2 linked regions of the Rubrivirga marina genome follow. The protein of the gene in region 1 interacts with the protein of each later gene in a pairwise test. Links are inferred from orthologs where the notes say so. Each region holds a gene or a part of one and is shown in the gene's direction. Other genes may lie near its edges. The genes, in order: rpe and eno.

Region 1 (15,023 bases):
GCGGCTTCCTGGCCCCGTTCGAGACGCCCGAGACGCTGAACGACAAAGTGAGGACCGGCGACGAGGTCGAGCTCGACACGAAGGCCGGGACGCTCACGAACGTGACGACGGGCGAGAGCTGGGCGCTCCAGCCGCTCGGCGACGTGGCGGGGATTCTGGAGGCCGGCGGCGTGTTCGAGTACGCCCGCCAGCAGGGCCTCATCCCGGCCTGACCCCGTCGCGGCGCCGCGGCGGCCCCCCCCCGCCTCGGCGTCGAGGCGGGGGTGGAGGCGCCCGTCTGTTCGGGAAGCGTGACGGTCCGGAGGACGGACCGTGAGGGCCCCGAGCGGCCGGCGTGAAGGCCGCATCGCCCCGTGTAGGACGGAAGCGGTTCGGGAAGCGCTTTGTTGTTAAGCGATTGTGGGGCAAGCGCTTCCGGTGGATCCAACGATCAACATCCGGCCGGCCGAGGGGTTGATTCGCCTCCCCCCACAACCCCGACGGCCATGACGTTCCGCCTCCGCTTCCCGACCCTTTTCGAAGGCCTCTTCGCTGCGGCCCAGATCCGACACGCCTCGTACTGGGGCGAGTGCGCCCACTGCGGCCGCACGACGCCCTGGTACACCAACACGCTCCGCGGCGAGTACCGCTGCACCGAGTGCGGCCACTCGCCGCTTGGGAAAGAGGCCTAAGCAGCCGATACACTCAAGAGCGGTCTCTCTGCCTGCCAGCGACTTCCCCCGCCGGCCGGCGACTTCGGAGAGACCGCACGCGGGGCGGGCCTAGCTTCTGGGCCCGCCCCGTCCCTGTCTGTGACCGCCCCCCAACCCGGCGACCTCGCCCGCCTCACCCGCTTCGTCGCCACCGCGGCCGTCGTTCTCACGGCCGGGGTCGTGTTCGCGACGGCCGGCGAGCGGCCGTGGCAGTCGGTCGCGGCCGTCGTGATGATCTCGCTGCTGCCCTACGTGGTGTTCGTGGCGCTGGCCCGGTGGGCCGCGGGCACCGTCCAGGCCGAGGCGGCCGTGCTCGGCGGGCTGGTGCTGGCCGTGTTCTTCGCCGTCGGGCTGTACGTCATGGCGTTCGTGGTCGCGCCCGGGCCTCGGAGCGCGTCGGCGCCGCTCGCGGTGCCGCTGTTCCAGTCGTTCGCGGTGGCGCTGGCCGGCGCGGCCGCCGCCTTCTTTCGGTGGCGCGCGCAGCGGTCGGGCTAGCTTCTGAACGCACCGCCCTCGCTCTCGTGATCCTCGCCGCCTCCGTCCTCGCCGCCGACTTCGGCCGCCTCGAGGCGCACGCCCGCGAGGCCCTCGACGCCGGCGCCGACTGGCTCCACATCGACGTGATGGACGGCCACTTCGTGCCGAACATCTCGTTCGGGGCGCCCGTCATGCGCGGTCTCCGCGCCCTCGCCGACGAGACCGGCACGCCGTTCGACGTCCACCTCATGATCGAGGACCCGGACCGCTACCTCGACGCCTTCGCCGAGGCGGGCGCGGCCACCATCACGGTCCACCAGGAGGCGTGCCCGCACCTCCACCGGACGGTCCAGGCCATCCACGCCCTCGGCTGCCGGGCCGGCGTGGCCCTCAACCCGGCGACGCCGCTGGAGACGCTGGAGGAGATCGCGCCCGACCTCGACCTCGTCCTCGTCATGACGGTCAACCCCGGCTTCGGCGGGCAGGCGTTCATCGAGGGGTCCGTCGACAAGGTCCGCCGCTGTCGCCACCTGCTCGACCGGCGCCGGAGCCGGGCCGTCATCGAGGTCGACGGCGGGATCGCACCCGACAACGTTCGCAGGATCGTCGAGGCCGGGGCGGAAGTCGTCGTCGCCGGGAGCGCCGTCTTCCGCGGCGACGTGGCGGCCAATGTGACCGCGTTCCGCCAGGCGACGGCTCTCCGGGCGTAGGCACCTCGCGCCGCGCCGCGCGTAGGTCCGCTCCCACCCGCCCCTCGCCATGCGCCGCCTTCTCGCCGCCTTCGTCGTGCTCTCCGCCTGCGCCGGCCCGCCCTCGGCCAACGACCCGTACGACCCTGATCCCTACGAGCCGCCTCCGGTCGAGGAGGCCGGCCTCGACGGGTTGACCTCCGATCAGCGGGCGTCGCTCCGGGGGCTCCCGTTCCCCGCGCTCGTGCCGGGCGACGTCGGCGCGTTTGCGCTCGACCGGTTCGCGGCCGACAGCGACGGCCGGTTCGGGAACTATGCCCTCGGCTACCGCCGCGCCGATGGCGCCTGCTTCGAGGTCTCGGGCGCGAACGAGGGTCTCGGCGGACCGGAGTACCCGATCGTCTCGACCGCGGTGACGATCCGCGATCTCGGCCGAACGATCCGCCTGTACAAGGCCGGCGACGACCCGCGTGGGACGAGCGCCCAGGTCTGGGGCGTCGGGACGATCGTGTCGGAGTTCGTGGAGCTCGACGGGGCCGGGATCCTCTTCCTCAGCGACACGCAGGGGGGCTGCCGACCGCTCTCGCTGGAGGAAGCCGCGGAGTTCGTCGCCGACCTCCGCCGCCTCCCCGACGGCCCGGCGTCCAGCGCGGTCTCCTCGCCCCGATCGACGGAGCCCACCCCGCCGACCGACCCCGCCGCGCTCGGCCCCTTCGCCCCGGCCGACGACCTCCTCGCCGACTACAACGCGGCCTCGACGCCCGAGGTCGCTGCTGAGGCCCTCGCCCGCCGCTACGACGCCGACGAGGTCCGCATCGAGGCGCTTGAGGAGACGTCGTACGAGGCGACCGTCCTGGTGACGGCCCTCGGCCTCCGCGACGACTCGGTCCGCGACGAGCGGCTCCGGCTGACGTACGCGCCCTACGGCCCGACGTGGGAGCTCGTGGCCGCCGGCCGACAGACGCGCTGCCAGCCCGGCCGTGGCCACCAGGACTGGAGCGACGGCCGCTGCAGCTAGGCCCGCCTCGGCACCGAGGCGGGGCGAGTCGGTTTGCCAGCCTCGGTAGCTTGTGGCATGGCCGCGCTCGCCCACGTCGTCCCGCTCACGTCCGTCGACGGCGTGTACACGTACCGCGTGCCGGACGAGATGGCCGCCGAGGCGGTCCCCGGCGCCCGCGTGCTCGTCCCGTTCGGGCGGCGCCAAATCACCGGCGTCGTCGCCGAGCGGGTCGACGGGGGCACCGACGGGCTCAAGCCGCTCCATGACGTCCTCGACGCGCGTCCGGCGCTCCCGCCCGACCTGCTGGCGCTCACGCGGTGGGTCGCCGAGTACTACCTCTGCGCGTGGGGCGAGGCCGTCAAGGCCGCGCTCCCGAGCGGGACCGAGGTCGAGAGCCGGCGCGTCGCCCGCGCGCTCGCCCCGCCCGACGCCTGGGACGAAAAGCGGGGCCGCGCCATCCTCCGCGCGCTCCACGAGAGGAACGGGACGGGCCTCCCCGTGGCGGCTCTCGCCGAGGTCCTCAACCGGAAGACGGTCCCCCAGAACCTCCTCCGACGGATGGAGGCCGCCGGCGTGCTCGAAGTCGAGCACGAGGTCCAGGACGCGAGCGTGACCGCCAAGACGGCCCGCCACCTTCGCCTCGGCGACGGCGCGGAGGACGCCGAGGTCCGCGGCGCGAAGCAGCGCGCGCTCCTCGACTGGCTCGCCGAGGCGGGCGAGGTCGTCCTCCAGGCGGAGGCGCTCGCGGCGACGGGCGCCAGTTCCTCGACCGTCAAGAGCCTCGAGACGCACGGGCTCGTCGAGGCGTTCGACGCCGAGGTCGAGCGAAGGGCCGATGGGATGGACGTCGAGGCCGTGCCGCCCGCGGCGCCGCTCGACCTCCACCCGGCACAGACGGCGGCGCTCGAAGCCATCGTCGGCGCCATTCAGACCGCGCGCGCCGAGACGTTCCTCCTCCACGGCGTCACGGGGAGCGGGAAAACGGAGGTCTACCTCCGCGCGCTCCGCGAGGCGCTCGACCGTGGAAAGAGCGCCATCGTCCTCGTCCCCGAGATCGCGCTCACGCCGCAGACGGTCCGCCGCTTCCGGGCCCACTTCGGCGACCGCGTCGCCGTGCTCCACAGCCGGATGAGCCCCGGCGAGCGGCTCGACGCCTGGACGCGGATCCGCGACGGCGTCTACCCCATCGTCATCGGGCCGCGGAGCGCCGTGTTCGCGCCGGTCGGGGATCTCGGGCTCGTCGTGGTGGACGAGGAGCACGAGGCGAGCTACAAGCAGTTCGACCCGGCCCCGCGCTACCACGCGCGCGACGTGGCCGTGATGCGGGCGTACCGGGCCGGCGCCGTCTGCGTCCTCGGCAGCGCGACGCCGTCGATGGAGACGGTCGCGAACGCGAACGCGGAGAAGTACACCCGGCTCGAGATGCCCGAGCGCGTGCCCGTCCGCGGCCCCGACGGGACGACGCGCCAGCCGGCGCCGCTGCCGCCGGTCCGGGTGATCGACCTCACCCGCGAGCGCCAGATCCGCCGGCTCAAGGGCGCGCTGTCGCACGACCTCCGCGAGGCGATCACGGCGCGGCTGGCGAAGGGCGAGCAGACGATCCTCCTCCAGAACCGCCGCGGCTACGCCCCCGTCCTCACCTGCGACGACTGCGGCTGGACGCCGGCGTGCCGCGACTGCGCCGTCTCGCTGACGGTCCACAAGGCGTCGCACAACCTCCGGTGCCACTACTGCGGCCGGGCCGAGCGGATTCCGCGCCCGTGCCCGTCGTGCGGGAGCCCGGCGCTGGCGCTTCTCGGGAGCGGCACGCAGCGCGTCGAGGAGGAGATCGAGGAGGTCTTCCCGGAGGCCCGCGTGCTGCGGATGGACCTCGACACGACGAGCCGGAAGGGCGCGCACCGCAAGATCCTCGACCGGTTCGGCCGCGGCGACGCCGACGTCCTGCTCGGCACGCAGATGGTGGCGAAGGGCCTCGACTTCCCGCGCGTCACGCTCGTCGGCGTGGTCGAGGCGGATACGGGGATGCTCCTCCCCGACTTCCGCGCCGCCGAGCGGACGTTCCAGTTGCTGGCGCAGGTCGCCGGGCGAGCGGGGCGCCACGACCTCCCGGGCGAGGTGCTCCTCCAGACCCGCAACCCCGAGCACCCGGCCCTCCAGTTCGCCCTCCGCCACGACTTCCACGGCTTCGCCCTCGGCGAGCTCGGCGAGCGGATGGCGCTCGGGTACCCGCCCTACGGCCGGCTCGTCGGCGTGGAGGTCAAGGGACCGCATGAGGGCTCGACGTTTGCGCTCGCCGACCGCTGGGGCGCCGCGCTCCGCACCGAGGCGGGCCGGGTGGCCGGTGTCGAGGTCCTCGGCCCGGTGCCGGCGTTCGTCGGCCGCGTCAAGCGGTGGTGGCGCGTCCACCTTCTCGTGAAGGCACCCCGCTCCCTGCCCGCCTCGGTGCTGGCGTCGCTGGTGCGAACGGCCGAGGGACGCGTCAAGACGCCGTCCGGTCACCGCGTGAACCTCGACGTGGACCCGGTGGGGCTGTACTGAGCGACCCGGTGGGGAAAGCCTGGAGCGTGGGCGGGGACGAAACCAGCAGGGCCGCGCGGCCTTTGGAGTGGCAGCCGCCCCTTCTGCCATGACCCGCCGCTTCTGGATCGTCCTCCTCCTCGCCGCCCTCGGGCTCGGTGCCGTCGTCGTCGTGTCGATCGTCAACGCGTCGGGCGGCGGGGACCCCTCGACCACCGAGGTCGACGAGGTGACCGGCCCGGCCGACGGTGCGACGCCCGTGGCCCGGTGACCGTCTTCGGCCTCCTCGCTCGGCTCCTCGGGCTCGTCGCCATCGCCGACGTCCTGGTCGTCGTGGGGCGGCGGCTCCGGCAGAACCCGCCGCCGGGCCTCCGCTGACGGACCGCGCCCATGACCGCCCCCTATTCCCAGGTCCCCGAGGACGACCTCACACTCCGCGACCAGCTCGCGCTCGACCGGACCGTCCTCGCCAACGAGCGGACGCTCTTGGCGTACCTCCGCACCGCGCTCGCACTACTGGCCGGCGGCGTCACGCTGCTCCACTTTATCGACACGGCCTGGGCGATCCTCGTGGGGTGGACGGCGATCCCGCTGGCCGCCGTCGTCACGGTGATGGGTGCCATGCGGTACCTCCGCGTCCGGCACCGGCTCCGGCAGATCGGCACCGTCTGACCCGGCCCGCCTCGGCCCTTCGGCTTCGCTCAGGAGAGCCGCCGAGGTGGGAGGGGCTAGCTAAAGGTGCGCGCGGAGGGCGTCGAGCGTCGAAGGGATCGTCTCGACCGATACGGGCGCGTCCCACAGCGACGCCAGGCGCTCGGGCGCCTCGGGCGCGACGCCGGCCGCGGCCTCGACGGCCTCCGGAAACTTGGCCGGGTGCGCCGTCGACAGGACGATCATCGGCCCCGCCTCGCCCCGCCCCCGGGCCCGTCGGGCGGCCTCCAGCCCGACCGCCGTGTGCGGGTCGGCGAGGTAGCCCGTCTCGTCGTGGACGCGGCGCATCGAGGCCGTCGTCTCCTCATCCGTCACGGCCTCGCCGCGGACGAGCGACCGGAGCTGATCGTCCGAAAACAGCGACCGGAGGCGTTCGAGATTGCTCGGAACGCCGACGTCCATCGCGTTCGAGAGCGTCCGCACGGAGTCGCCGGCGGGCGGGTCGCCGCCGTCGAGGAAGCGCGGGAAGCCGTCGTTGGCGTTGTGGGCCGCGAGGAAGCCGGCCACGTCCAGCCCGCCGCGCATCGCGAGCGTCCCGGCCGTGAGGTTGCCAAGGTTGCCGCTCGGCACCACGAACGCCGGCGGGCCCTCGGCGCCAGCGACGGCCAGCTCGCGGCCCGCCCAGAGGTAGTACAGCGTCTGCGGCAGCAGCCGCCCGATGTTGATCGAATTGGCCGATGACAGCCGGCCCTTCGCGGGCCGGGCCTCCGAGAACGCCTGCTTCACGAGCCGCTGGCAGTCGTCGAACGTGCCCTCGACGGCGAGGGCCTGGACGTTGTCGCGCTCCACGATGAGCTGCCGCTCCTGGACCGCGCTCACCTGTCCCATCGGGTAGAGCAGCACCACGCGGACGCCCTCGACGCCCTCGAAACCGGAAGCGACGGCGCTGCCCGTGTCGCCCGAGGTCGCGGCGAGGATCGTGACCGGCTCGCCGCCGAGGGCCGCGCCCATCAACCGCGCCATCGTCCGCGCGCCGACGTCCTTGAACGAGAGCGTCGGCCCGTGGAACAGCTCGAGGACGTGGACGCCGTCCCACCCGCCGCCCCGCAGCGGGACGAGTGGGATCGGGAACGAGAGCGCGTCCATCACGAGCGCGTCGAGGCGGTCCACCTCGGGGAGCCACTCGGCGAGGACGCGCCCGCCGAGGTCCGCCAGCGCCGTCGCGCTCTGCCAGCCGGCCGGGAGGGCGGGGACGTGGGTGGGGACGTAGAGCCCGCCGTCGGGCGCGAGCCCGTCCAAGAGGGCCTCGCGGAACGGGACGGGATCGGCGCCGCCGCGCGTGCTGACGTAGAGGGGAGCGCTCATCGGGTCGGTCGGGGGAAGGTGCGGGCGCGGGTCCCTCCGCCTCGACGGCTCTCCTGAGCGAAGCCGAAGGGCCGAGGCGGACGGGGCGAGGATCAGATCGTGCGGACGCCCTCCGTGTCGACCTCGGCCACCCAGCCGTGGGCGTCGATGGCCCCCTCACGGCTGGCGTCGACCATCGCTGTGAGGATCGCGTCGGCGTCGGCGCCGTCGGAGGGGATGGCGAACATGGCGGGGCCGGAGCCCGTGAGCGCGCAGCCGGCCGCGCCCGCGTCGAGCGCCGCGGCCTTCACGGCGCGGTACACCGGCACGAGCGTCGCCCGGTGCGGCTCGGCGAGCCGGTCACGCATGAGGTGCGTGCCGACCTCAGCCCAGTCGCCCTCCAGGAGCGCCGCGAGGAGGAACGCCAGCTCCGCCGCCTGCGCCGAGGCATCCTTGTGCGGCACCGTCCCGGGAAGCACGGCCCGCGCCTGCCGAGTCAGGACCTCCACATGCGGCACGATCACGGCGATCGGCGGCGCCTCGGGCAACGCGAGGCGCCGGTAGGCGCGCGGGTCCGACGGCGACGTGAGCACGAGCCCGCCGAACAGGGCCGGCAGCACGTTGTCGCCGTGGTAGCTCCCCGACGCCGCGAACTCGCCCTCGAGGACGGCGTCCACGAGCCCGGGCTTGTCGAAGGGGCTCCCGAGCACGGCGTTCGCCGCCCACGCGCCCGCCACCGCGCTCGCCGCCGACCCGCCGACGCCGGACCCCAGCGGCACGCCCTTCTCGATCCGCAGCCCCACGCCGCCCTCGGCGCCCGACGTGCGGAGGACGTGGAGCGCCGCGCGGCCGGCCGTGTTCTTCTCGGGGTCGGTCGGGATCGACGGCGGACCCTCGATCGTGACGCCCGGTGCGTCGGTCCGCCACGCCTCGACGTGGTCGCCGAGGCCGGTCACACACAGGCCGAGCGCGTCGAAGCCCGGGCCGAGGTTGGACAGCGAGGCCGGTCCGAAGGCGGTGACAGAGTCGGGCATGGGGTCGGGTCGGTCCGCCTCGGCACCGAGGCGGGGGGAGTCGGGAAATTGAGTCGCGGCGGCCCCTGGCGTCATCGTGAGCGAGCGGAGCGAGTCGAAGGGTCTCTAGTGCGACCAGGTCTCAAGCTCACGCCGGGAGCGCTGCCCGGCCGCGGTGCTCGCCAGAGATCCTTCGACTCCGACCTGCGGCCTCCGCTCAGGATGACACGGGATGGGCGGAGGGGGAAACGGGACGATGGAAGATCGACCGACGCGCGCTACGGCATGAGCTCGGCGGCCTTGACGAGGTCGGCCAGGAGGCCGGCGGCGGTCACGTCGGGGCCGGCGCCGGGGCCCTGGACCACGAGCGGCGTCTCGTGATACCGCGCCGACTGGATGAGGATCACGTTGTCGGTCCCCCGCGAGCGCGCGAACGGCGACTCGGCTCCGACCGCCCGGACGCCGACGCTCAGGCCGTCGTCCGTGATCTGGCCGACGTAGGCGAGCCGCTTGCCCTCGGCCTCGGCGGCAGCCACGCGCTCGGCCCACGCCGCGTCGAGGCCCTCCAGGCCGTCCATGAACGCCTCGACCGAGACGTCCGCCAGCTCGGGCGGGACGAGCGATTCGACCTCGAGGTCGGCGCGCTCGACCTCGCGGCCCGTCTCGCGCGCCAGGATGAGGAGCTTTCGCGCCACGTCCTCGCCTGTCAGGTCGTCGCGGGGGTCGGGCTCGGTGAGCCCCCGCGCCTTCGCTTCGCGGACGGCCTCCGAGAACGACGCGCCGTCCGCGAGCTGGTTGAACAGGAACGCGAGCGTCCCCGAGAACACGCCCTCGACGTGGTCGATCCGGTCGCCCGAGCGGAGGAGGTCGCGGACCGTGAACACGACCGGGAGGCCGGCCATGACCGTCGTCTCGTAGTGGTAGCTCACCTCGCGCCGGCCGGCGGCCTCGCGGAGCTGGCGGTAGTACGCCATGTCGAGCGTGTTGGCCTTCTTGTTCGGCGTGACGACGCCGACGCCGTTCTCGAGCCACGTCACGTAGCGCCGGGCCACGGCCTCCGAGGCCGTCGCGTCGACCACGATCCGCCGTTCGAGGCCGCCGGCGAGGAGCTTCTCGTCGAGCGCGTCGAGGTCGGCCGCCTCGGCGTCGCCGTCGAGGATCTGGACCGAGAGCGGGAGGCCGCCCGCGTCCCACGCCATCTTGCGCGAGTTCGCCAGCCCGACCAGCCGCATGTGGATCCGGTCCTGCTCCATCAGGATCGGCGCATGGGCGTCGAGGATCTCGACGAGCTTCCGCCCGACCGTCCCCGTCCCGATCACGACGACGTGGACGCGCGCGCGGCGGAGAGGGAACGCCTCGTGGAGCGCCTGGAGCGCCGCCCGGACGTCCTCCTGCCGGACGACGAGCGAGATGTTGGTCTCGGCCGCTCCCTGCGCGATCGCCAGCACGTTGACGCCGGCGCGCCCGAGCGTGGCGAACAGGCGGCCCGCCAGCCCGGGCTGGTGCCGCATCCCCTCCCCCACCGCCGACACGACGGCGCAGCCGGGGATCGCGTAGATCTGGCGGAGGTCGCCCCGCTCCAGCTCCACCGCGAACGCGTCCTGGAGCGCGGCGACGGCGTCCTCGGCGTGGTCGCCGTCGACCACGAAGCAGACGCTCTGCTCGCTCGACGCCTGGCTCGTCATCCGGACGTTGACGCCGGCGCCCGAGAGCGCCTCGAACAGCCGCGCGCCGACGCCGAGCACGGCCTGGATCCCGCCGCCCTCGACCATCACGATGGCCACGTCGCGGACCGACGAGATCGCCTTGACGCGGAGGTCCAGCGCGTCGGTCTCGTCGGAGATGAGCGTGCCGGCCTCGTTCGGGTCGAGGGTGCTCTTGATGAGGATCGGGATGCCGGCCCGCTCGACGGGGAGCATCGTCCGCGGGTGGAGGACCTGGGCGCCGAAGTAGGCCAGCTCGGCGGCCTCGCGGTAGCTCAGGCGCGGGAGCGGGACGGCCTCCGGCACGAGCCGCGGGTCGGCCGTGTAGACGCCGGCCACGTCGGTCCAGATGACGCACTCGGCGGCGTCGAGCGCCGCGGCCAGGATCGTCGCCGTGTAGTCGGAGCCGGACCGGCCGAGCGTCGTCGTGACGCCGGTCGCCGTCGAGCCGATAAAGCCCGTGACGACGGCGACCTCGCCCGCGGGGAGATCGCCGACCACGCCCTGCGTGAGCCGGCGCGTCGTGTCGTGGTCGACGGTGGCGCTACCGAATCGGCTGTCGGTGCGGATGAGGCCGGCGGCGTCGAGAGCCGTCGCGGCGTGCCCGGCGGCGCGGAAGGCGGCGGCCACGATCGGGGCCGAGAGCCGCTCGCCGGTGGCGAGGACGGCGTCGCGCGTCCGGTCCGTGGCCTCGCGCAGGAGCGAGACGCCGTCGAGGAGCTCCGTGAGCTCCCCGAGGCGGGCGTCCAGCGTCGCCTGGAGCGCCATGCGGTCTTCGGGCGCGGCGAGCGCGTCGGCCGCGGCCTCATGCCGCTGACGGACGGCGTCGACGGCGGCCTGGTGGCCGTCGCGGGCGAGCGCGGCGTCGAGCGCGGCGAGGAGGTCGTCCGTCGTGCCGCCGAGGGCGGACACGACGACGACCTTCCGACCCTCGGCCGGCGTGGCCGCGACGAGCTCGACGACGCGGCGGATCCGGTCGGGCGTGGCGACGGAGGTGCCCCCGAACTTGGAGACGTGGGGAGAAGACGGCATGGGCGAGACGAAAAACGCCCGCGCTCCGGAGGGGAGGCGGGCGGACCGAGTGAGACGAGCGCCGAGTGGCGGCTCCGATCACCGGCGACGCTCCGCCCCCCAGGGGCCGAGCGTTCGCGTAATCGCCGTCGCGCAGGGGCCCGCGGTCGTGCGAGCCGGGCGGCGGCGAGGTGGGGACGTGACCGGCATACCGCGGAAGCTAGCGGGGCGCCCCGGTTCGGGCAACCAAACCGAGCCGCCGCCGCAGCCCCGAAGCGCTTCCAACTCGGAAAAAAGACCGCTCCCTCGGTACGCTCGGGGTCCAATTCGGGGCTCCGTTCAAAGCAGACCGCCCGGTCGCGTACGTTCGCGACTCGACCCGTCCCCCCATCATGGACCGCATCCGGGTCCTCAAGGATCTGTCCGCATCGCTCCGCGACGTGGCCGCCCGCGTGGGCCGGCTGGAGGCGAGCCAGCAGTCGAGCCCGTTCCCCAGCCCGTCGTTCGGCGCCGGTCTCCGCCGCGTCCGCGACGACCTCGCGCGGCTCCTCGTCCAAGTCGACGCCCTCTGCCGCGTCGGCCGGCCCCCCGAGCCGTAACGGGACGCCCCCCGACGACCCGTCGGCCGGAGAAAATGAACCGCCCGTGCGGATCTCGGCCGCCCGCCACGGCCGTGTTTGGGCCGACGAGGTGGGACGGTGACTCACCATCCCCCGCCACCAATCCCACGGGCGGGTGCGCGTGGAGCACCCTCGCGCGCGCAGGCACGGGGTTCGCTTAGGGGCCGGGCGACTCCTTTCCCCCTGCACCCATGGGACAGCAGCAACTCCTCCTCCTCGTCCTCACCGTCGTCATCGTCGGCCTCGCGGTCGTCATTGGGATCGAGGCCTTCGACGAGAACGAGCGCAAGTCGAGGCTCGACGCCATGACCAACGAGGCCGTCCGGATCGCGGCCGAGGCGCAGGCCTGGAGCCTCAAGTCGCCCGTCTTCGACGGGCCCGAGGCGGGCGAGGGCTTCGCCGAGCTCACGTTCACCCGCCTCGGTTACGTCGCCGACGACCTCGGCGTCTACGCGACGCAGAACGGCCAGTACGCCTTTACCGACACCGGGGCCGGATGCGCCCGCCTCATCGGCGTCGACGCCGAGTACGACATGGACAGTGGCGACCCGGGCGACCTCGACCTCTACGTCCAGGCCGTCATCACGGGCCCGGGCCCCGACGACATCCAGATGTCGACCGACGGGACGCCGATCTCCTGCTAACGCTCGGCACGTCCTCGACCCGCAGTGGGGACGCGGCGCATCGTGTCTCTACTGCGAGCGGACCCCCGAGGCGGGCCTACTCGAGTTCGTCGCGGCGGTCGCGGAGCGTCTTGTTGAGGAGCGCGCGGGCCCGGAAGATGTGGGCCTTGACGGTCCCGAGCGGGAGGTCGAGCTCCGCCGCGATCTCGTCGTAGGTCATCTCCTCCTGATGCCGCATGACGATCACGCGGTGGTACTTCGGCGGGAGGGCCTCGATGGCCTCGCGGAGGATCGCGTTGCGCTGGTCGCGGACGACGGCCTTGTCTGGGCGGTACGTCGAGTCGGGCAGTTCCATTTGGAGCTCGCCGTCGCGCGTCTGGATCGGCTTGTCGATCGAGCGCGTCGGGAGCTTCTTCTTCCGGATGTAGTCGATCGTGTGGTTCGTCGTGATCCGGTAGAGCCACGTCGAGAACGCGTAGTCCGGGTTGTAGCTCTCGATGCTCCCGAAGGCCTTGACGAACGCCTCCTGCACGAGATCGTCGACCTGCTGCTGGTCGCGGACCATCTTCCCGACGTGCCGTCGGAGCGGGCCCTGGTACTTGTCGACGAGTCGCTCGTAGGCCCGCTGGTCGCCGGCGAGGGCCTCTTGGACCGTCGCGCGGTCCTCCTCGGAGGAGGCGGACGGGGGGGCAGACGACGGCTCGGACATGGCAGGGGCAGGAGGCGCCCCCAAGCTACCGCCAGCAGGCAGGCGCTTCCTCCTGTCTCGAACCTTGTCCGCTGAGATCGCTATCCTGGCCTTCAATCCCACCACAGATCCGCCATGATCCGCCACGTTCTCGCCCTCGCCTTTCTCGTCCCACCGGTGGCCGCCCAGGAGCCCATCGACGAGGCCCTGGCCGCCGAAGTCCTCCAAGCTGTCGTGGGGACGTTCTCGCCAGAGAGCGACATGGTGTTCGTTACAGGCCGGGCCCCAGACGGGGCCGACCGCTCCCTCCTCCCCGCCGACGCCGTGATCCTGGGGGGCTTCGCCACGGATACGGAGGCCCTCCTGCCCTCGCAGTCGGACGCGAGGACGGGCGCCATCGCGTTCGGCCGGCTGCCGCTCGATCCCGAGGCCGCGGCGGATGCCTATGCCGCCGCGCTCCCCGGCGGGTGGTCCCTCGACCAGCGCCCGACCCCGCGTGAGTTCCAGTTGTGCTGGAAGGGCGGCAGCCGGTCGGCGGAGGTCACGTTCTCGGCCCGGCAGGCCGGCGGGTCATACGTGACGGCCTCCAACTATGGCTCCAGGTGCGACCCGGCCGACCGGCCGAGGACTCACATCGAGCTCCCCTCGTTTGCTCCGCCGCCAGGCCACGTCCTCGCCGGCCAGCGCCTCGAGGGCTATCGGTCGGCTGGGAGCGGAGGGCTCGACGCCGCGACGATCCGGATCGAGACGCGCGGTCCGCAGACCGTCGCGGACCTCACCGATCACCTCGCGGCCGTCCTCCGCGAGGACGGGTGGGCCCGCGTCGCGGAGGCGGACGCCGGCGGGGCCGTCGTCTCGACGTGGACGCGGGCGAACGGCGAAGTCGCCTCCGTCGCGGTACGCCCGCACGAGGGGGGACTCCGGGCCGTCGTCACCGCTGCGCGATGACCCCTCCCACCGCGCCCGCCTCGGGCGGCTCACCGAGGCGGGCGGTCCCGCTTCCGCTCGAACCGCCGGCCCATCGACGGCGGAAACAAAAAGAGGCCGTACGGCTCCTGGCCGTCCTTGGAGAGCGACTGGTGGTGCCGGCCGTGGGCCCGCTTGATCGCCTGCGCCGCCGGCACGCCGGTCTTCCTCGGCCCGAGCCGGCCGTGGGCGTAGAGGTCGTGGAGCACGAAGTAGAGCACGCCGTAGACGGCGATCCCGACGCCGAGCGGGAACGCCGTGCTCGCCAGCGGGTCGGCGCGGCCGGCCCAGATCAGCCCGACCGAGAGGGCGCCCCAGGCGACGGCGAACAGGTCGTTCCACTCGAGCCCGTCGCCGTGGCCGTGCGCCGGGTCGTGGTGCGTCCGGTGCATCTTCCACAGCGGCCCGTGGAGGAGCCAGCGGTGGAGGACGTACGACAGCACCTCCATGGCAGCGAAGGCAGCGAACGTGAGCAGGGCGAAGCGGAGCACGGGACCTGGGCGGGCGCGGCCCCAAGCTAGGACGGCCTCAACGGGCCACCGTCAGGGGACGCACGACGCGCGCGCCACCAGCCTCGACGACGGCGAGGTACGTCCCGGCCGCCAGTCCCTCCGCCTCGACGTCGAGGCGGGCGGTGCCGGCCGGCAGGAGGCCGTCGTGGAGCGTCGCGACCGTCCGCCCGAGGGCGTCCACGAGGCGGACGCGGGCCGGGCCGGCGGCGGCGAGCGTGACAGCAACCTCGCCCCCCCCACGGAGCGGGTTCGGCGCGACGGCGACGGCGATGGCGTCCTCTGGCGTCGGGCCGACGTCCGCACCGTTGATCTCCACAGCCCAGAGCCCGTACGGCTCGCTGAACTCCGCCACGTAAAGTTTCTCGGCCCCTTCGAGGGCAGTGTCGATGGGGTTGCGGAACCCGCTCACAAGTCGTCGCGCTTCGACCCTTTCCCGGTCGTCGTGGAGGTCGAGGCAGAGGAGATCCTCGCCCGTGTCGTCGAACGGGGCGAGGAGCGAGCCGCTGTCGTCCTCGCC
Region 2 (15,142 bases), 2.7 Mb from region 1 along the record:
ACGGGCCGCGGCGGTGAGCGAGCCACCACCCGAGCGCGAGGCTCGGCCCGGCCGCCAACACCGTCGCCCCGACGGCGACGCGCACGCTGATCACGACGGCGTCCCAGTCGGCGGGCGTCATGGGCGAGCGGGGTCGAACCCGGCCTCTCGCCACACGTCCCCTGCTCCGACGATCGCGTCGAAGACGGCCCGGCCGCGGCTGGGGTCAAGAAGGGCCGCCTCGTAGCGGATGGGCGGCGTGACCGCCTCCGGCACCTCGGCGAGCACCCGGACGCGGGACGAGGCCTGAGCGTCCGACGCGTACACGACGGCGCAGTCCGCCGTCCCGGTCTCGACGGCCGCGACGGCGGCGCGCACGTCTCCCGCCGCCACGACGCGCGGCGCGACCTCGTCCCAGACGCCGAGGCGTCGGAGGGAGGTCTCCGCGTAGGCCCCTGCAGGCACGTGCGACGGGTCCGCGAGCGCGATCCGCTCGGCCATCGCGAGCGCGTCGGCGACGGAACGGGTCGAGGGTGCGTCTGCGGGGCCGACGACCACGAGCCGTCCACGGGCCACCTCACGACGGTCGATGAGCGCCACCCCCTGGGTGACGAGCCAGTCGATCCAGTCCGGATCTGCGGTCACGAAGACGTCGGCGGGGGCGCCCTGAGCGATCTGGCGGGCCAGCACGGAGGAGGCCGCGACGCTCACCGAGGCGGGCCGCCCCGCGGCCGTCTCCGCCTCGGTGACGTGTCGGACGACGTCGACGGTGGAGGCGGCGGCGAACACGAGCGCGGCGCCGTCGTCGCGCGCGCAGCCCCCGAGAAGCGCGACGGCGAGGCCGAGCGCGGCGCGCGTCACCCGCCGGCGGGGCCCATCGAGGCGAGCGCCGCCTCCGCCCGCTGTCGAACCGGCGCGCCGGGCGGGGCGATCTCCACGATCCGCTCAAACGCCACCCGTGCGCTGTCGACGCGGCCGATCATCAGGCGCCGCTCGGCCAAGAGGAACGTGGCGTCGAGGTTGTCGGGATCCGCGTCGAGGACGGTGCGGAGTTCCTGGATCGGACGCATCGGATCCGCCGGGTCGAAGGTCGCGGCCTCGGCGAGGGCCACGCGGACCTGCGGATCCTCCTCGAGCGCGAGACTCCGCTCGAAGTCCTCGATGGCCCGCCGCGCCCAGCGGACGCTCGACGTGGGGTCGGTCTGGACCGTGTTGAACGCCGCCGTGAGATAGTACCGGCCGGACTCGTACCACCCCTCTGCCGTCCCCAGGTCGGCGAAGCGGTCGGCCGCGGCCTGGAGCGAGTCCGGAAGCGGGGGGGCCCCCTCGGGAATCGGCGCGGCCTCCCCGACCTCTTCGGTGGCCGGCGCCGGCTCGGGGGCGTCGCGGGGCGAGAGCAGCGTCAGCCCGTAGAGCGCGACGACGGCGAGCACGCCGAGGCCGACGACCATCAGCCCGCGCTTCCCGGCGGCCGACGACGGCCGCTCGCCCGCCGTCGGAGCCGCGGGGGCGGGTGTGGCGGTCGGCGCTTCGACGGGGAGGTCGGCGCCACAGGCGTTGCAGAAGCGGCTCCCGGGCGGGTTCACGTGGCCGCATGCGGGGCAGGCCGCTCCGGCCCGCGGCTGGCCCTCCGCCTCGACCGACTCGGCCGGCGGGTCCGCCGAGACCGACGGGGTCGCGGCAACGGGCGTGCCGCACAGGTCACAGACGGTGGCCTCGGGGTCGAGGCTCGCGCCACACGAGTCGCAGGCCGGCATGGGTCGTCTAGGCGTCGTCCTCCGCACCCACCAGCCGCTCGGCCCCCTCCTCCTCGACGCGGCGGCGGAACTCCTGGGCGGGCTTGAAGACGGGGACCATCCGGCGCGGGACCGGCACGGGCTGGTCGGTCCGCGGGTTGCGCGCCGTGCGGGGCGCGCGCTCGACGGACTTGAACGTGCCGAATCCTCGGAGCTCGACCCGGTCGCCCTCCGACACGGCGTCGAGGACGGTGTGCATGAACCCGTCGACCACGGCCTCCGTCTCCAGTTTGGTGAGGCCGGTGGCCTCGGCGATACGGTCGACGATCTGAGCTTTGGTCACGGGTCGGAGGCCGGGCGAGCGACCATGATACGAGCGCCTCGGCGAGCACGGTGGCGGCCCCCCCCCCAACGGAGTTAGTTTTCACGCGCCGAATCGAGGTCCCACCGTCCCCCATCGATGCGAGTACTGTTCGTCGCCGGAGAAGTCGCCCCGTTCTCCGAGACCACCGAGGTCTCCCAGGTTCTCCGGGTCCTCCCGGAAGCGCTCCAGGAGCACAAAGACGTCGAGCCCCGCATCCTGATGCCCCGCTACGGCGTGGTGTCGGAGCGCCGGAACCGGCTCCACGAAGTCATCCGCCTGTCCGGTGCCGAGATCGAGGCCGGCGACGCCAAGGACACCCTCAAGGTGAAGGTGGCCTCGATCCCGGGCATCCGGCTCCAGGTCTACTTCATGGACTCCGTCCACTTCTTCAAGCGGAAGGGGCTCCACCAGGAGCGGAAGTCGGAGAAGGTGTTCGAGGACAACCCGGCCCGCGCCCTCTTCTTCGCGCGCGCGGCGTTCTCGACCGTCGAGAACCTCGGCTGGCGACCCGACGTGGTCCACGCCGCCGGCTGGATCAGCTCGTTCGTGCCACACGTCTTGCAGGAGGAGCTCGGCGACAGCGAGGTCCTGTCGGGCGTCCGGACCGTCTACACGCCGGAGGGCGACGACGGGTACAGCCACACGCTCACGGCCGAGGAGGCCGAGGGCCTCGGCCTGCCGGCCGGCTGGGCCGGGAAGACGATGCGCCAGATCGGCCTCGACACGGCCGACGCCGCGGCCTACGCCGGCTCGGACCGCGCCGCCGACGGCGAGCCCACCGGGCCGACGCTCAGCGAGGACCCCGAGGCCGTCGCCGACACGGCCGCCGAGCTGTACACGTCGCTCGGACCAGCCCTCGCGGCGTAGCCCCCACGCCCCTCCCACACGGCACGCGGCCGGGCAGCGACGCCCGGCCGCGTCGCTTTTTTGCAGGATCCGCCCGGTCGGGCGCCTCGCAGACTCGCTAGGCTGGAGGTCCGTCGTCCCTTTCGGCGCGCCCTCATGCGAATCGCGGCGGGGCGTCGTTGGGAAGGCGCCCCGTCCCCCCGACCGACACCGCCCCCCGTGAGATTCACCGTCGCCGCCGCCGCGGCCGTCCTCCTCCTCTCCGCCTGCCAGGACCCCGCCGGGGTCGGCCTCGGCCTGATCGACGAGGAGCAGCTCGATCCGAACGTCCGGACGGTCCCCGTGACGACCTACACGGAGGTCCCAGACACGACGGTCGCCATCGGCATCGCGTCCACCAGCACGACGACGGCGATCCAGACGCGCGTGCTCGCCGGCCGCGTGGTGGACCCCGTCTTCGGCGACGCCCGCGCCGTCGCCTACGTCGACCTCCTCCAGCCCAGCACCCTCGACGGCGACGCCGAGGCGGGCGACGTGACCGACGCGTGGCTCGAGCTCGACCGCGCCTACGCCTACGGCGACACGACGACGGCCCTCCCGCTCGAGCTCCGCGAGATCCAGGGCAGCTGGGAGGTCGACACGAGCTACCCGGCCGACACGCTGTTCGCGACCGGCGACGTGCTCTCGACTACGACCGTCGTCGCGTCCGACACGCTCCGGCGGTTCGACCTGCCCGACGCGTGGGTGAGCGCGAACGCCGCCCTCCTCCTCAGCGACGACTTCGACGACGACTTCGAGGGTTTCGCGCTTGACGTGCCGGCCTCGTTCGTGGCGGCGCCCGGCGTCGTCTTCGGGTTCAACACGTTCGCCAGCGAGGGCTCCGGGCTCCGCGTCGTCGTGGGCGAGGACACGGTCCGCTTCCCGCTCTCCGAGGTGTTCTCGTCAATCGCCACCGAGGCCCCGACGATGGTGCCCAGCGGCACGCTCGGCGTCCGCGCCAGCCCCGGCGCGGCGGTCCGGTTCGACGCCGACTTCTCGCCGATCGGGTCGACCCCGCTGGCGCGGGCCCGCATCCGGCTGCCACTGGACGCGTCGCTGGCTCGCGACGGGGCGTTCGTCCGCCCGATCGCCAGCCGGTCGTTCCTCTACGGCATCCGCACGGTCGACGGTGAAGAAGAGCTCGTCCGGCTTTCCGACAGCGTCGTGTACGATGGCTCGGGCGAGCTGACCGTCGTCGCGACGACGGGGCTGACACAGCAGGTGCAAGCGCTCCTCCTCGACCCCGCGCAGGCCTTCGAGCGGTACGAGTTGCGATCCGTCACGGGGATCCCCTCGCTCGACATCTTCCCCCTCCTCCTGCCGGAGTCGCAGCCCGACCCCGGCCCGCGGTTCACGCTGACCCTCGTCGGCTCCGCGCCGGAGTAGCAACGTCCGCGCCGCTCGCGTGTCCCCCGCTCTGACCCCTCTCGTGTCCATGCGCCTCTCCGCGCTCCTCCTCGCCCTCGTCGTCTGCGCCGGTGCGCGGGCCCAGGGGCAGAACAACTACGGCTCGATCTACTCGCTGTACGGCCTCGGCGAGCGCGTCGAGTTCGGGTCGTCCCAGTCGGTCGCGCTGGGCCACGCCGCGACGGCGCTCCGGTCCGGGACGTACGTGAACCTGTCGAACCCGGCGCTCTGGTCGGACCAGGCGCTCACGACGTTCTCGGCGGGCGCGAGCCTCGCGACGGTCCGCGGCGAGGACGCGCTCACGGACGAGGCCAGCGTCGGGACCGCGGGCGACCTGTCGTCGCTCCACCTCGGGGTCCCGCTCCTCCCCGGCCGCCTCGGCGTCACGCTCGCCTACCGCCCCTTCTCGCGCGTCAACTACCGGGCCGCCATCCGCGACTCGCTCTCGGTCGAGGGCGACATGGCCCCGTACACCCTCAACCAGGAGGGCGCCGGCGGGCTCCAGCAGCTCTCGGCCGGCGTCGGCGCGAAGGTCGGGTCGTTCCTCCAACTCGGCGCCTCCGCCGACGTCCTGTTCGGCTCGCAGGAGCTTCTCCAGCGGACCGACTTCGACGACAACGTCTTTCTCGAGACCCGCCAGGCGCGCGTGACGCGGCTCCGCGGGATCACCGCCACGCTCGGCGCGGCGGTCACGGCCCGCAACCTCGCCACCGACGACGACGCCCTCACGGTCGCCGCCTCGGTCCGACTCCCCGCGGCCCTCGACGCCTCGCGGACCGTCACGCTCGGCGAGAGCCTCGACCGCGACACGCTCCGCGCCCCCGACGGCAGCCTCTCCGTCGACGGCGACGTGACGATCCCCCTCGCCGTCCGCGGGGGCGTGGCCTACCTCTCGGGGCTCCGTTGGCTCGCCGCGCTCGACGCGTCGTACGAGCCGTGGTCCGGCTTCGACAGCTCGTTGCCCGTCGGCGGCTACGACCCGGGCACCGGGCTCGACCTGCTCAGCGACCGGGTCCGCGTCGGCGGCGGGTTCGAGATCACGCCGGCGGGCCGGGACCGCCGCGCGGGCGTGTTCCAGCGGTCGTCGTACCGGATCGGCGGGTACGCCGAGAACGGGCTCTACGCCCCGGCCGGCGAGGACGTCACGACGCTCGCGCTCACCGGCGGCGTCTCGGTCCCAAACCGCCTGACCGGCGCCCGGTTCGACCTCGGGCTCGAGGTCGGAACCCGCGGTTCTGCCGAGGGCGTACTCGTCCGTGACACGTTCTTCAAGGGGACGCTGACGCTCAACTTCGGCGAGCGCTGGTTCGTCCGCCGCCGCTTCGACTAGGTTCCGCGGGGCTCGCCCCACTCTCACCCCTCTCGACACGACACACCCTCGGCCCATGCGACCGACCCGCCTCGCCCTCTTCCTCCTCGCCTTCGGCGTCTTCGCCGCGTGCAGCGCGCCACCCTCGACCGGCGGGAACGTCTCGCGCGACGACACGCCGTTCGTGCCCGACACGCCGACGGCGTACGGCCCGGGCGACTACTGCGCCGACACGTACGTCCTGATCCAGGAGACGACGCGGGCCAACTTCAGCCTCGGGTCCGAGTACTACCGGAACGGGGACTACTGCGCGGCCTACCCCTACATCACGTGGCTCCTCGAGAACGAGCCGCTGTTCACGGGCGAGGACCCCGACGACCGGAACTACCTCCGGATGGCCTCGATCTACGAGGACTTCGCGGCCCAGGTCGACTCCACCAACCGGACCGAGAAGGTGGCCTACCTCGACTCGGCGCTCGCGTCCCGCGCGGCCGGCGTCGAGGCGATGCGGGCCCAGAACATCGCCTACGACCCGTACCTCCGCGACCTCCGCGAGGGCTTCTTCTTCTTCCAGAACAGCGCCTACTACGACGACGCGGCCGAGCGCCAGTTCGACGCGTTCAACCGGGCGTTCGAGGCCCAGCCGGACAGCCTCGAGGACTGGTACATCGTTCAGCTCTTCAACGCCTCAGCCGACGAGTTCGGGGCCGAGCAGCCGAACCCGGACCGGGCCGAGTTTATCCGCCAGATCGCCGCGGCCCTCGACGACGCGGCGCTGCAGCAGAGCTACACGCAGTACGCCGACTACATCGAGACCGACCCGGCCGAGCAGGGTGGCGTCTCCGTCGGCTCCGACGAGGCCGTCGAGGCGCTGATCGCCGACCTCCGAGGGGGGTCCATCGGGGATCAAGAGGCCTTGCAACTCCTCGGCGTCGTGCTCCAGCAACCCGACCGATTGGAGGCGCTCGGTGAGGACGTGGCCGAGATCCGGAGTCAGATCCTCCGCCTCGACGTCATCACGAGCCAGGTCGACAACCCGCGGACGCTCCTCGCGCTGGCCTTCCAGGCCTACCGCGACGGCGAGTCGGGCAGGGGCAACGACCTCTTCAACCGGGCCATCACGAACGCCCAGTCGAACGCCCAGCGCGCCGACTTCTTCTACTCGCGCGGCGTGAGCGCCTACGGGTCGTCGTCCGACTTCAACCGGGCGCTCGAGTACTTCCCGAACCACGGCCCGAGCCTGTACCGCCGCGCCGGACTGATCGCCCAGTCGGTCGGCCGCCCGTCGTCGCTCCGGGGCCGGTTCGCGTACTGGTGCCTCGCCGACATCTACCGAAACGTGGCCGCCTCAAGCTCGAGCGCGGAGATCGCGGCCAGCGCCCGCCGCGCCGCCGCCGGCTACGAGCGGGCCGGGCCGTCGCGCGACCAGTACTTCCTCGAGGGCTTCAGCCCGGGCCAGTCGGTCTCGGCCAGCCTCGGGGCGTACGGCTCGTGCACGACGCGCGTCCGCTAGCCTGACCCGCTCCGCCTCGACACCGAGGCGGACCGTTTCGCCGGCCGTTCTCTTCGGAGGGCGGCCGGCTTTTTTTGTCACAGCCGCCCCCCACGAGTCCAAGACCGGGACAGCAGGACGCCACACGCTTGCTGGTGCCTCGTCCCGCCCCCCTTGGCGCCTAGGCGGAGGGAGTCGGCCCGCATTCCGCGTATCGAAACGGTGGCTCGTTGGGCACTCCGGCGGGCGTCGCCGGTATCTTGGGGCCCTCCCCTCCCCCGACCCGCCATGTCCGTCATCGCCTCCGTCCACGCCCGCCAGATCCTCGACAGCCGGGGCAACCCCACCGTCGAGGTCGACGTGATCACCGACGACGGGGCCGTGGGACGCGCAGCCGTGCCCTCCGGCGCCTCGACCGGCGAGTACGAGGCCGTCGAGCTCCGCGACGGCGACGACGACGTCTACCTCGGCAAGGGCGTCCTCACGGCCGTCAATAACGTCAACGAGACGCTGGCGGCGGAGGTGATCGGCCTCGACGTGCTCGACCAGCCGGCGCTCGACGCCGCGCTGCTCGAGATCGACGGGACCGACAACAAGTCGAAGCTGGGCGCCAACGCGCTTCTCGGCGTGTCGCTGGCGGCCGCCCGCGCCGGCGCCATCGTGGCCGGGCTCCCGCTCTACGCCTACCTCGGCGGCGCCAACGCCCGGCGCCTCCCGGTGCCCATGATGAACATCATCAATGGCGGCAAGCACGCCGACAACTCGGTCGACCTCCAGGAGTTCATGGTGATGCCCGTCGGCGCCGAGACGTTCTCGGAGGGCCTCCGGATGGGCGTCGAGGTGTTCCACCACCTCAAGGCGGTCCTCAAGAAGAAGGGGTACTCGACGGCCGTCGGCGATGAGGGCGGGTTCGCCCCGAACCTCGGCTCGAACGAGGAGGCCATTGAGGTCATCCTGGAGGCCGTCGAGCAGGCCGGCTACGAGGCCGGCGAGGACCTCTACATCGCGCTCGACCCCGCCGCGTCGGAGATGTACGAGGACGGGAAGTACGTCTTCTACAAGTCCGACCCGGACCGGAAGCTCTCGTCGGAGGAGATGGTCGAGTTCTGGGCCGGCTGGGTCGAGGAGTACCCGATCATCTCGATCGAGGACGCCATGGACGAGAACGACTGGGACGGCTGGTCCGCGCTGACCGAGGCCGTCGGCGAGCAGATCCAGCTCGTCGGCGACGACCTGTTCGTGACGAACACGACGCGGCTCCAGCGGGGGATCGACGAGGACACGGCCAACGCCATCCTCATCAAGCCGAACCAGATTGGGACCCTGACCGAGACGATGGAGGCCGTGGAGCTCGCCCACCGCTACGCCTACGCCTCGGTCATGAGCCACCGCTCGGGCGAGACCGAGGACACGACGATCGCTGACCTCGCGGTCGCCTGCGGGTGCGGCCAGATCAAGACGGGCTCGGCCTCGCGGAGCGACCGCCTCGCCAAGTACAACCAGCTCCTCCGCATCGAGGAGCTCCTCGGCGACGCGGCGATCTACCCGGGCATGGAGGCGTTCCGGTTCTAGACCGGGCGACCGTGGTGGGCGGCCCCGCCGGTCCTCGCTACCTTCAGGGATCCCCCCACCCGTCGCCATGAGCAAGCGCTTTCGCCGGAACGTCCTGATCGCCGGGGTGATCGGGCTCGGACTCTGGGTCGCGTTCTTCGACAGCCACAGCGTGTACCGCCGGGCGAGCTACGCCCACGAGCTCGACCGGCTGACCGTCGAGAACCAGCGGCTCGCCAAAGAGAACGAGACGTTGGAGGCCCGGCTGGACGCCGGCCTCGACGACGTGACGCTCGAACGGGTGGCCCGAGAGGAGTACGGGATGCGCCGCCCCGGCGAGCGCGTCTACCGCGTCGAAGCGTCGGAGTAGATGCCCGAGACCACCCCGGAATACGCCGTCGGCGTCGACCTCGGCGGGACGAACCTCAAGGTCGCGCTCGTCGAGCGGACCGACGGGATCGTCCGACAGGCGACGCTGCCGACCGAGGCCGAGCACGGCCCAGAGCGCGTGCTCGACCGGATCGTGGAGGGCGTCCAGCGGGTCGTGCAGGGGTTCGAGGCCCACGGCCACGTCGAGGGCATCGGCGTCGGCGTGCCGGGCGTCGTGTCGATGGACCGGACGACGGTGACGAAGCCCCCGAACATCCCCGGTTGGGAGCGGGTCCGCCTCGCCGACCACATCGGCCCGCGGATGGCCGAGGCGGGGATCGAGGTGCGGGGCCCGATCATCGCCGAGAACGACGCGAACGCGGCGGCCCTCGGCTCGGCGTTCTACGGGGCCGGCGTCCCGTTCGACTCGTTCATCATGGTCACGCTCGGGACGGGCGTCGGCGGGGCCATCATCGTCGACAACCGGCTGTTCCGCGGGACGACTGGCGCCGCGGGCGAGATCGGCCACATGACCATCGACTACGAGGGGCCCTACGACCGGACCGGCGTGGCGGGCGCGCTGGAGGCCTACCTCGGGCAGAAGTTCCTCTCGCGGCACGCGCGCTATCAGCTCCTCGCCCGGGAAACGAACCTCTACGCGACGTCGGGCCGCGACCTCGAGCACGTGACCCCCCAACGGGTCCACGCGGCCGCGCTGGCGGGCGATGAGGCCGCGCGCGAGGTCCTCACCTGGGCCGGCCACAAGCTGGGCGTCCTCCTCGGCTCGATCGTGAACCTGCTCGACATCCGGAAGGTGGTCGTCGGCGGCGGCGTGTCGCGGGCGGGCGACTTTCTGCTCGACCCGGCGCGCGACGCGATGAAGCGCTGGACCATGCCGTCGCTCTGCGAAGGGATCGAGATCGTGCAGGAGACGCGAGGCAACGACGTGGCGATGCTCGGCGCGGCCCGCCTCGTCTTCGAGCACATCGACGACGCGGCCTAGCGCGGCCATGGGCGCACGAAGCCGCCGCGGCGACCGTTCGGGTCCCGTGGTCCGCCTCCTCCCATTTCTGGCCCTCCTGCTGGCGGCGTCCGCCAGCGCCCAGGTCGTCGTCCCCGACACGGCTCAGGCAGGAACACCCGCCGTCGCGGACACGCTGGCCGCTCCGACCGACTCGCTCACGAGTCCGCCCGCCTCGGTCGTCCCGCGGACCGACACGGGGGCGGCGCCGGACACGGTGGAGACCCCAGCGCCTCCCATCGCACTGCCCGTCCCCCGCGCCCCGGCCGCGGAGGGCGGACTCGACCGGGCCGTCCGCTACATCGCGACCGACTCGCTCCGCGTGACGCTGGCGCCTCGGGGCGGGGCCGAGCCGGACGGTCCGGGCGACGTGGTGTCGCTCTTCGGCAACGTGCAGACAGAGTACGAGGGCGCGCAGATCTCGGCCGGCCGCGTCGACTACGAATCGGCGCGCGAGGTGCTGCGGGCGTCGGGTGTGCCGTCGGACTCCGGCGAGGTCGGCATCCCGCAGTTCCAGGGCGAGGAGGGCCAGTTCTCGGGCCGCGAGGTCGTCTACAACCTCCGCACGCGCCGCGGCCGCGTGACCGGCGCGCGGACGCAGATCGAGGACGGCTACCTCCTCGGCGGCATCCTCAAGCAGCAGGACGCGCACGTCGTGTTCGCCCAGGACGCGGCCTACACCACGTGCGACCTCGACCACCCCCACTACGCCGTCGAGGCGGGCCGGATCAAGGTCGTCGACGGCGAGCGGGTGTTCACGGGGCCCGTCCAGCTCAAGCTGCTGGGCGTGCCGATGCCGCTCATTCTCCCGTTCGGCTACTTCCCGGCGGCGGAGGGCCGGCGCAGCGGGCCCCTCCCCTTCCGCTACGGCCGCGACTCGGCGTACGGGATCTTTCTCGACGACGTCGGCTGGTACTGGGCCATCAGCGACTACCTCGACGCCCAGCTCACGGGCAAGGTGGGCACGCAGGGCTCGTTCCAGCTGGACGGGCAGTTCCGGTACAACAAGCGCTACGCCTACAGCGGGCAGGTCGGGCTCCAGTACGGGCGGATCGTGACGGGCGAGCCGACGGACCCGAACTACGCGCCGCGCACGCCGGTCGGGCTCCGGTGGAGCCACAACCAGTCGTTCCCGGCGGGCCAGCGGCTCACGGCGAGCGTGAACCTCCAGTCGGTCAGCCAGCGGCTGGCGTCGGACAACGTGAGCGACCAGCTCCAGGCGTCGACCTCGTCGTCGGTGTCGTACGCTCAGCAGTGGCCGAGCGTCGGGCGGTCGCTAAACGCGTCGGTCCAGGCGTTCCAGGACTTTGCCAACAACCGGACGACGGCCACGCTCCCGCAGGTGTCGTTCTCGCAGCAGCGCCGCTTCCCGTTCCGCTCCGGCCGCGACGACCGGTGGTACGAGAAGATCAGCTTCAGCTACACCGCCAACGCCCAGAACGCCTTCGCCTACCAGCCGCTCAGCGACTCGACCGGGGTCTCCGCCCTCGACGCGCTGTTCAGCCCCAGCGCGTTCGCCGAGGCGACCTGCGCCGACCCCGACGACCGGGCCTGCGACACGCGGCGGTTCGACTACCAAGTGGTCCAGACCGTCCCGATCAACGCCTCGTTCTCGGTCCCGCGCTACAACCTCACGTTCGGCCCGACGCTCACGTTCACCGAGACCTGGGCCGACGAGGCCGTCGTCCAGACGTTCGAGTCCGAGTTGAACCGCGTGGTGACGACGAGCGACCCGGGGTTCACGCCGGTCCGCCGGTTCGCGCTGAGCGCGTCGGCCTCGACGGAGTTGTACGGGACCTTCCCGATCCGCATCGGCGCGCTCGACGGGATCCGCCACACGGTCACGCCGCAGGCGTCGCTCTCGTTCGAGCCCGACTACGCCGCGTTCGGGTTCGTGAAGGAGGTCCAGGTAGACTCCACGAACCGGACGCGCCGCTACGCGATCCACCCGACGATCCCGACCGACCCGACGCGGGCGCTCAACCTGTCGGTCCAGAACACGTTCGTGGGGCGGACGGTCCGCGTCGACTCGACGGGCGAGGAGCGGAGCCAGACGAACCAGCTCCTCTCGCTGAGCTTGTCGGGCGGGTACAACTTCGCGGCGGAGCAGCAGCCCATCCGGCCCGTCTCCGCGCGGTTCACGACGACGGCCTACGGGTTCAACGCCAGCGGCAGCGCCAACTTCTCAGCCTACGCCGTCGACACCCTGGCGACGGCCTCGCCCGTGACGTACTTCGAGACGAACGGCCGGCCGCTCCGGCTCACGAACTCAAACGTCCAGATCAGCCGGACCTTCCAGTCGGCCCGCCGCTCGGGCGCCACGGACGTCCGTCCGGTGTACAGCCCGCCGCTTCCGGGCGACCCGTACGACCCGAGCTCGATCCTCCCACGGAGCGCGGCTGTGGGCTACGTCGACTACTCAGCGCCCTGGTCGGTCGCCCTCGGGATCACGATCAACCGGACCGCCCCGACGGCGGTCAGCGACGGGCGGACGCTCGCGACGCTCGACGTGTCGCAGTTCAACACGCGGCTGACGCAGAACTGGTCGCTGACCGGGAGCACCGGCGTCGATCTCACGTCCATGGAGATCACGACGACGCGGCTCGGGCTCCGGCGCGACCTCCACTGTTGGGAGCTCGCGATCAACTGGCAGCCCATCGGCGTGACGAAGCTGTTCGCCGTGTCGCTCTACGTCAAGAGCGGGTTCCTCCGCGACTTCCTCCGCCTCGACGTGCCGAACTCGACGGTCCGCACGGGCGGCTTTGGCAGCGGCGGCGGCCTCGGGTTCTAGGTCGGACCACCGGCTGCCCGAGGCGGGCGCGGCCGGGACCGACGGAACGCCGGCGTTTCGAAACGGAGCGGGGATGGGACTCGCGTGCCCGAATCGACGACACCACGGCGCTGCGCACGCCCTGGCACGTCGCTTGCCGAGGGATCCGATGGCCCATCCCACACGCCCTTGTCCGCCAGCGCCCAAGTCCTCGGCTACGGCCTCCCCCCCGCTCTCCGCGCCCTCGTCGACCGCCACCAGGCGGCTCGGGCGAAGACGACGGCCGACCAGTCGGTCGCGCGGCGGATCCGCGACGGCGTCCGCTCTGGCGGGCTGCCCGTCAAGGGGCTGACGGTCTACGTCCACGATGGCGCCGTGTCGCTCTACGGCACCCTCCCGTCGTCAGCGGTGCGCGAGGACGTGCTCGGGCTCGTCAGCCGCGTCCCCGGCGTGCGCCGGATCGTCGATCACCTCCGGATCGCGGACGCCTAGGGCGCCCGCCTCGGCGACTCAGCCCAGCCACTCGTCGAGGTCGGCGAGGGCGTCGCGGAGGTCGCGCGTGGCGACCGTCGACGGCATCAGCGGCTCGTCCCCCCCCAGGCCAACGCTCTCCCAGACGTCGAAGCGCTTCCGGGCGAGGACGTGCTCGCGGAGCCGGAGGCCATGGCGCTCGAGCACCGGACCGACCTCGTCGGCGCGGTCGCGGAGCTGCTCCAGCGTCGAACGATAGGCGTGCTCGACCACCTCCTTCCGAGAGGCAAACGAGAACACGTTGGTGAAGAACATCCGGTAGTCGTCGCGGCGCGGCTCGAAGAGGAGCAGGTCGGCGTCGACGTAGCGGTCGCGGTAGGCGGCCATGCCGGTGTCCATCCGGCTGCGAATTAGGGTCCGGAACGTCTGGCTCATCACGCCGGGCATCCCGCGGTCCGTGAGCCGGCCGCGACGCATGGCCCCATCGGCGACCGCCCGCGCGGTGTCGACCGGGACGATCGGGTTGACGCACAGGACGAGGCCCGCGCCGTGGCCGAACGCGACCGACGCGTGGACCGTCTTGTTGAGCACGCCGTCGACGTAGTGGCGGCCCTCGATCTCGACGGGCGGGTACAGCCCCGGGAGTGCCGTCGAGGCCTGGACGGCGAGCGAGATCGGCACGTGGTCCGCCCCCTCGGAGCCGAACACGACCGTCTCGCTCGAGTCGAGGTCCGTCGCGACGACGTAGAGCGGGTTGCGGAGTCGACGGAAGTCGTTCGTCCGACCCTGGACGGAGAACAAGGCCTCGAGATACTCCCGCAGCGGGGTGTTGTCGAACACCCCCACCGGAAGCGCGCGCCCGAGGTGGGCCACCAGCGACGACAGGAACCCGCCCGTTCCCTTCGGGTCGTCGAGCGCCTCGCGGAGCGCGTCCCACGCGAGCAGCGGCACCCTCAGCCCGCGGCGGGCGTACTCGCGGAACGCCGGCGACAGGAAGAGCTCGGGACGGAACGGGTGCTCCGTCGGCTCCTCCCCCACCACCGACCGGACCAGCTGAGCGGTCGTGATCCCGTTCCCCAGCGACGCGCCGACGAAGGCGCCGGCCGAGACGCCGACCGTCACCCGGACGTCGTTGAGGTCGAGCCCGTCGAGGGCGTCGTCGAGCGCGCGGAGGACGCCGATCTCGTAGATGGCGCCCTCGGGGCCGCCGCCCGCGAGCGCGAGGCCGACGTAGCCGGTCCGGTGGTGATCGGTGAGCTGCATGGGATCGGGGGAGTGGACAGACAACGGGCGGGCACGGTCGGTCCGCGCCCGCCCGCTGGCGGAAGTCGGAGCGGGAGGTTACGCGCGCTGCTCCTGGACGCGCAGGAGGGACTTCTCCGCCTCGTCCTTGCCCTGGACCTTCTCGACGACGACGTCGCCGAGGCGGATCTCGTACCAGCCGCCGCCGACTGCCTCGAGGGTGGGCGTCGTGGAGGCGACACGCTCCTCCTTGAGGCGCTCGATCTGGGCCGTGAGGCGCTCGACGCTCGCCGTGAGCTCCGAGATCTCCGTCCGCGTCGGGACTCCGAGCCGCTTCATGACAGTGGTCACCGTGTCGTTGAGCTGGGCCTCGGCCTGGTCGGCCTTCTCGCCGGCAAAGTAGCGGGCGTCGCTGACGCGGCCCTTGACGTCGTCGGCCGCCTTCTCGGCCTCGCCAGTGATCTGAGCGCGGACGGCGCGGACGCGGTCCATGCCGAGGCCGGGCAGCTTCACCTTCTCGCCCTTCTTGACAAGCTTCTTGAACGC

What was found.
Region 2: the proteins of rpe (region 1) and eno interact in binary tests that used the Escherichia coli proteins (3 or more experiments, as listed by UniProt). The link is inferred for Rubrivirga marina from one-to-one orthologs.

Annotation. Positions count from the first base shown.
Region 1 is NZ_MQWD01000001.1:339,475-354,497, forward strand. The notes cover bases 244-3,046. They hold rpe (ribulose-phosphate 3-epimerase), read left to right. Parts: upstream 244-1,213; coding sequence 1,214-1,879; downstream 1,880-3,046. Other genes in these bases: BSZ37_RS01330 (hypothetical protein), read left to right, coding at 486-671; BSZ37_RS01335 (hypothetical protein), read left to right, coding at 792-1,187; BSZ37_RS01345 (hypothetical protein), read left to right, coding at 1,929-2,876; priA (replication restart helicase PriA), read left to right, coding at 2,934-3,046. In the rest of the region: BSZ37_RS01325 (LeuD/DmdB family oxidoreductase small subunit), read left to right, coding at 1-212; more of priA, read left to right, coding at 3,047-5,396; BSZ37_RS21745 (hypothetical protein), read left to right, coding at 5,485-5,646; BSZ37_RS01355 (DUF202 domain-containing protein), read left to right, coding at 5,766-6,047; thrC (threonine synthase), read right to left, coding at 6,108-7,391; BSZ37_RS01365 (homoserine kinase), read right to left, coding at 7,484-8,404; thrA (bifunctional aspartate kinase/homoserine dehydrogenase I), read right to left, coding at 8,662-11,118; BSZ37_RS01375 (hypothetical protein), read left to right, coding at 11,490-11,696; BSZ37_RS01380 (hypothetical protein), read left to right, coding at 11,909-12,361; BSZ37_RS01385 (RNA polymerase sigma factor), read right to left, coding at 12,438-13,049; BSZ37_RS01390 (hypothetical protein), read left to right, coding at 13,164-13,976; BSZ37_RS01395 (sterol desaturase family protein), read right to left, coding at 14,006-14,485; BSZ37_RS01400 (PQQ-dependent sugar dehydrogenase), read right to left, coding at 14,523-15,023. UniProt on the Escherichia coli protein: Catalyzes the reversible epimerization of D-ribulose 5-phosphate to D-xylulose 5-phosphate.
Region 2 is NZ_MQWD01000001.1:3,079,912-3,095,053, reverse strand. Bases 6,681-9,602 are described here. They hold eno (phosphopyruvate hydratase), read left to right. Parts: upstream 6,681-7,460; coding sequence 7,461-8,744; downstream 8,745-9,602. Other genes in these bases: BSZ37_RS12930 (ROK family protein), read left to right, coding at 9,094-9,602; BSZ37_RS12935 (FtsB family cell division protein), read left to right, coding at 8,812-9,093; BSZ37_RS12945 (hypothetical protein), read left to right, coding at 6,681-7,193. Outside these bases: BSZ37_RS12980 (molybdate ABC transporter permease subunit), read right to left, coding at 1-121; modA (molybdate ABC transporter substrate-binding protein), read right to left, coding at 118-840; BSZ37_RS12970 (zinc-ribbon domain-containing protein), read right to left, coding at 837-1,736; BSZ37_RS12965 (HU family DNA-binding protein), read right to left, coding at 1,744-2,058; BSZ37_RS12960 (glycogen/starch synthase), read left to right, coding at 2,176-2,946; BSZ37_RS12955 (hypothetical protein), read left to right, coding at 3,145-4,350; BSZ37_RS12950 (hypothetical protein), read left to right, coding at 4,400-5,701; more of BSZ37_RS12945, read left to right, coding at 5,757-6,680; more of BSZ37_RS12930, read left to right, coding at 9,603-10,095; BSZ37_RS12925 (putative LPS assembly protein LptD), read left to right, coding at 10,142-12,904; BSZ37_RS12920 (BON domain-containing protein), read left to right, coding at 13,073-13,375; BSZ37_RS12915 (patatin-like phospholipase family protein), read right to left, coding at 13,394-14,617; BSZ37_RS12910 (phasin family protein), read right to left, coding at 14,696-15,142. UniProt on the Escherichia coli protein: Catalyzes the reversible conversion of 2-phosphoglycerate (2-PG) into phosphoenolpyruvate (PEP). It is essential for the degradation of carbohydrates via glycolysis.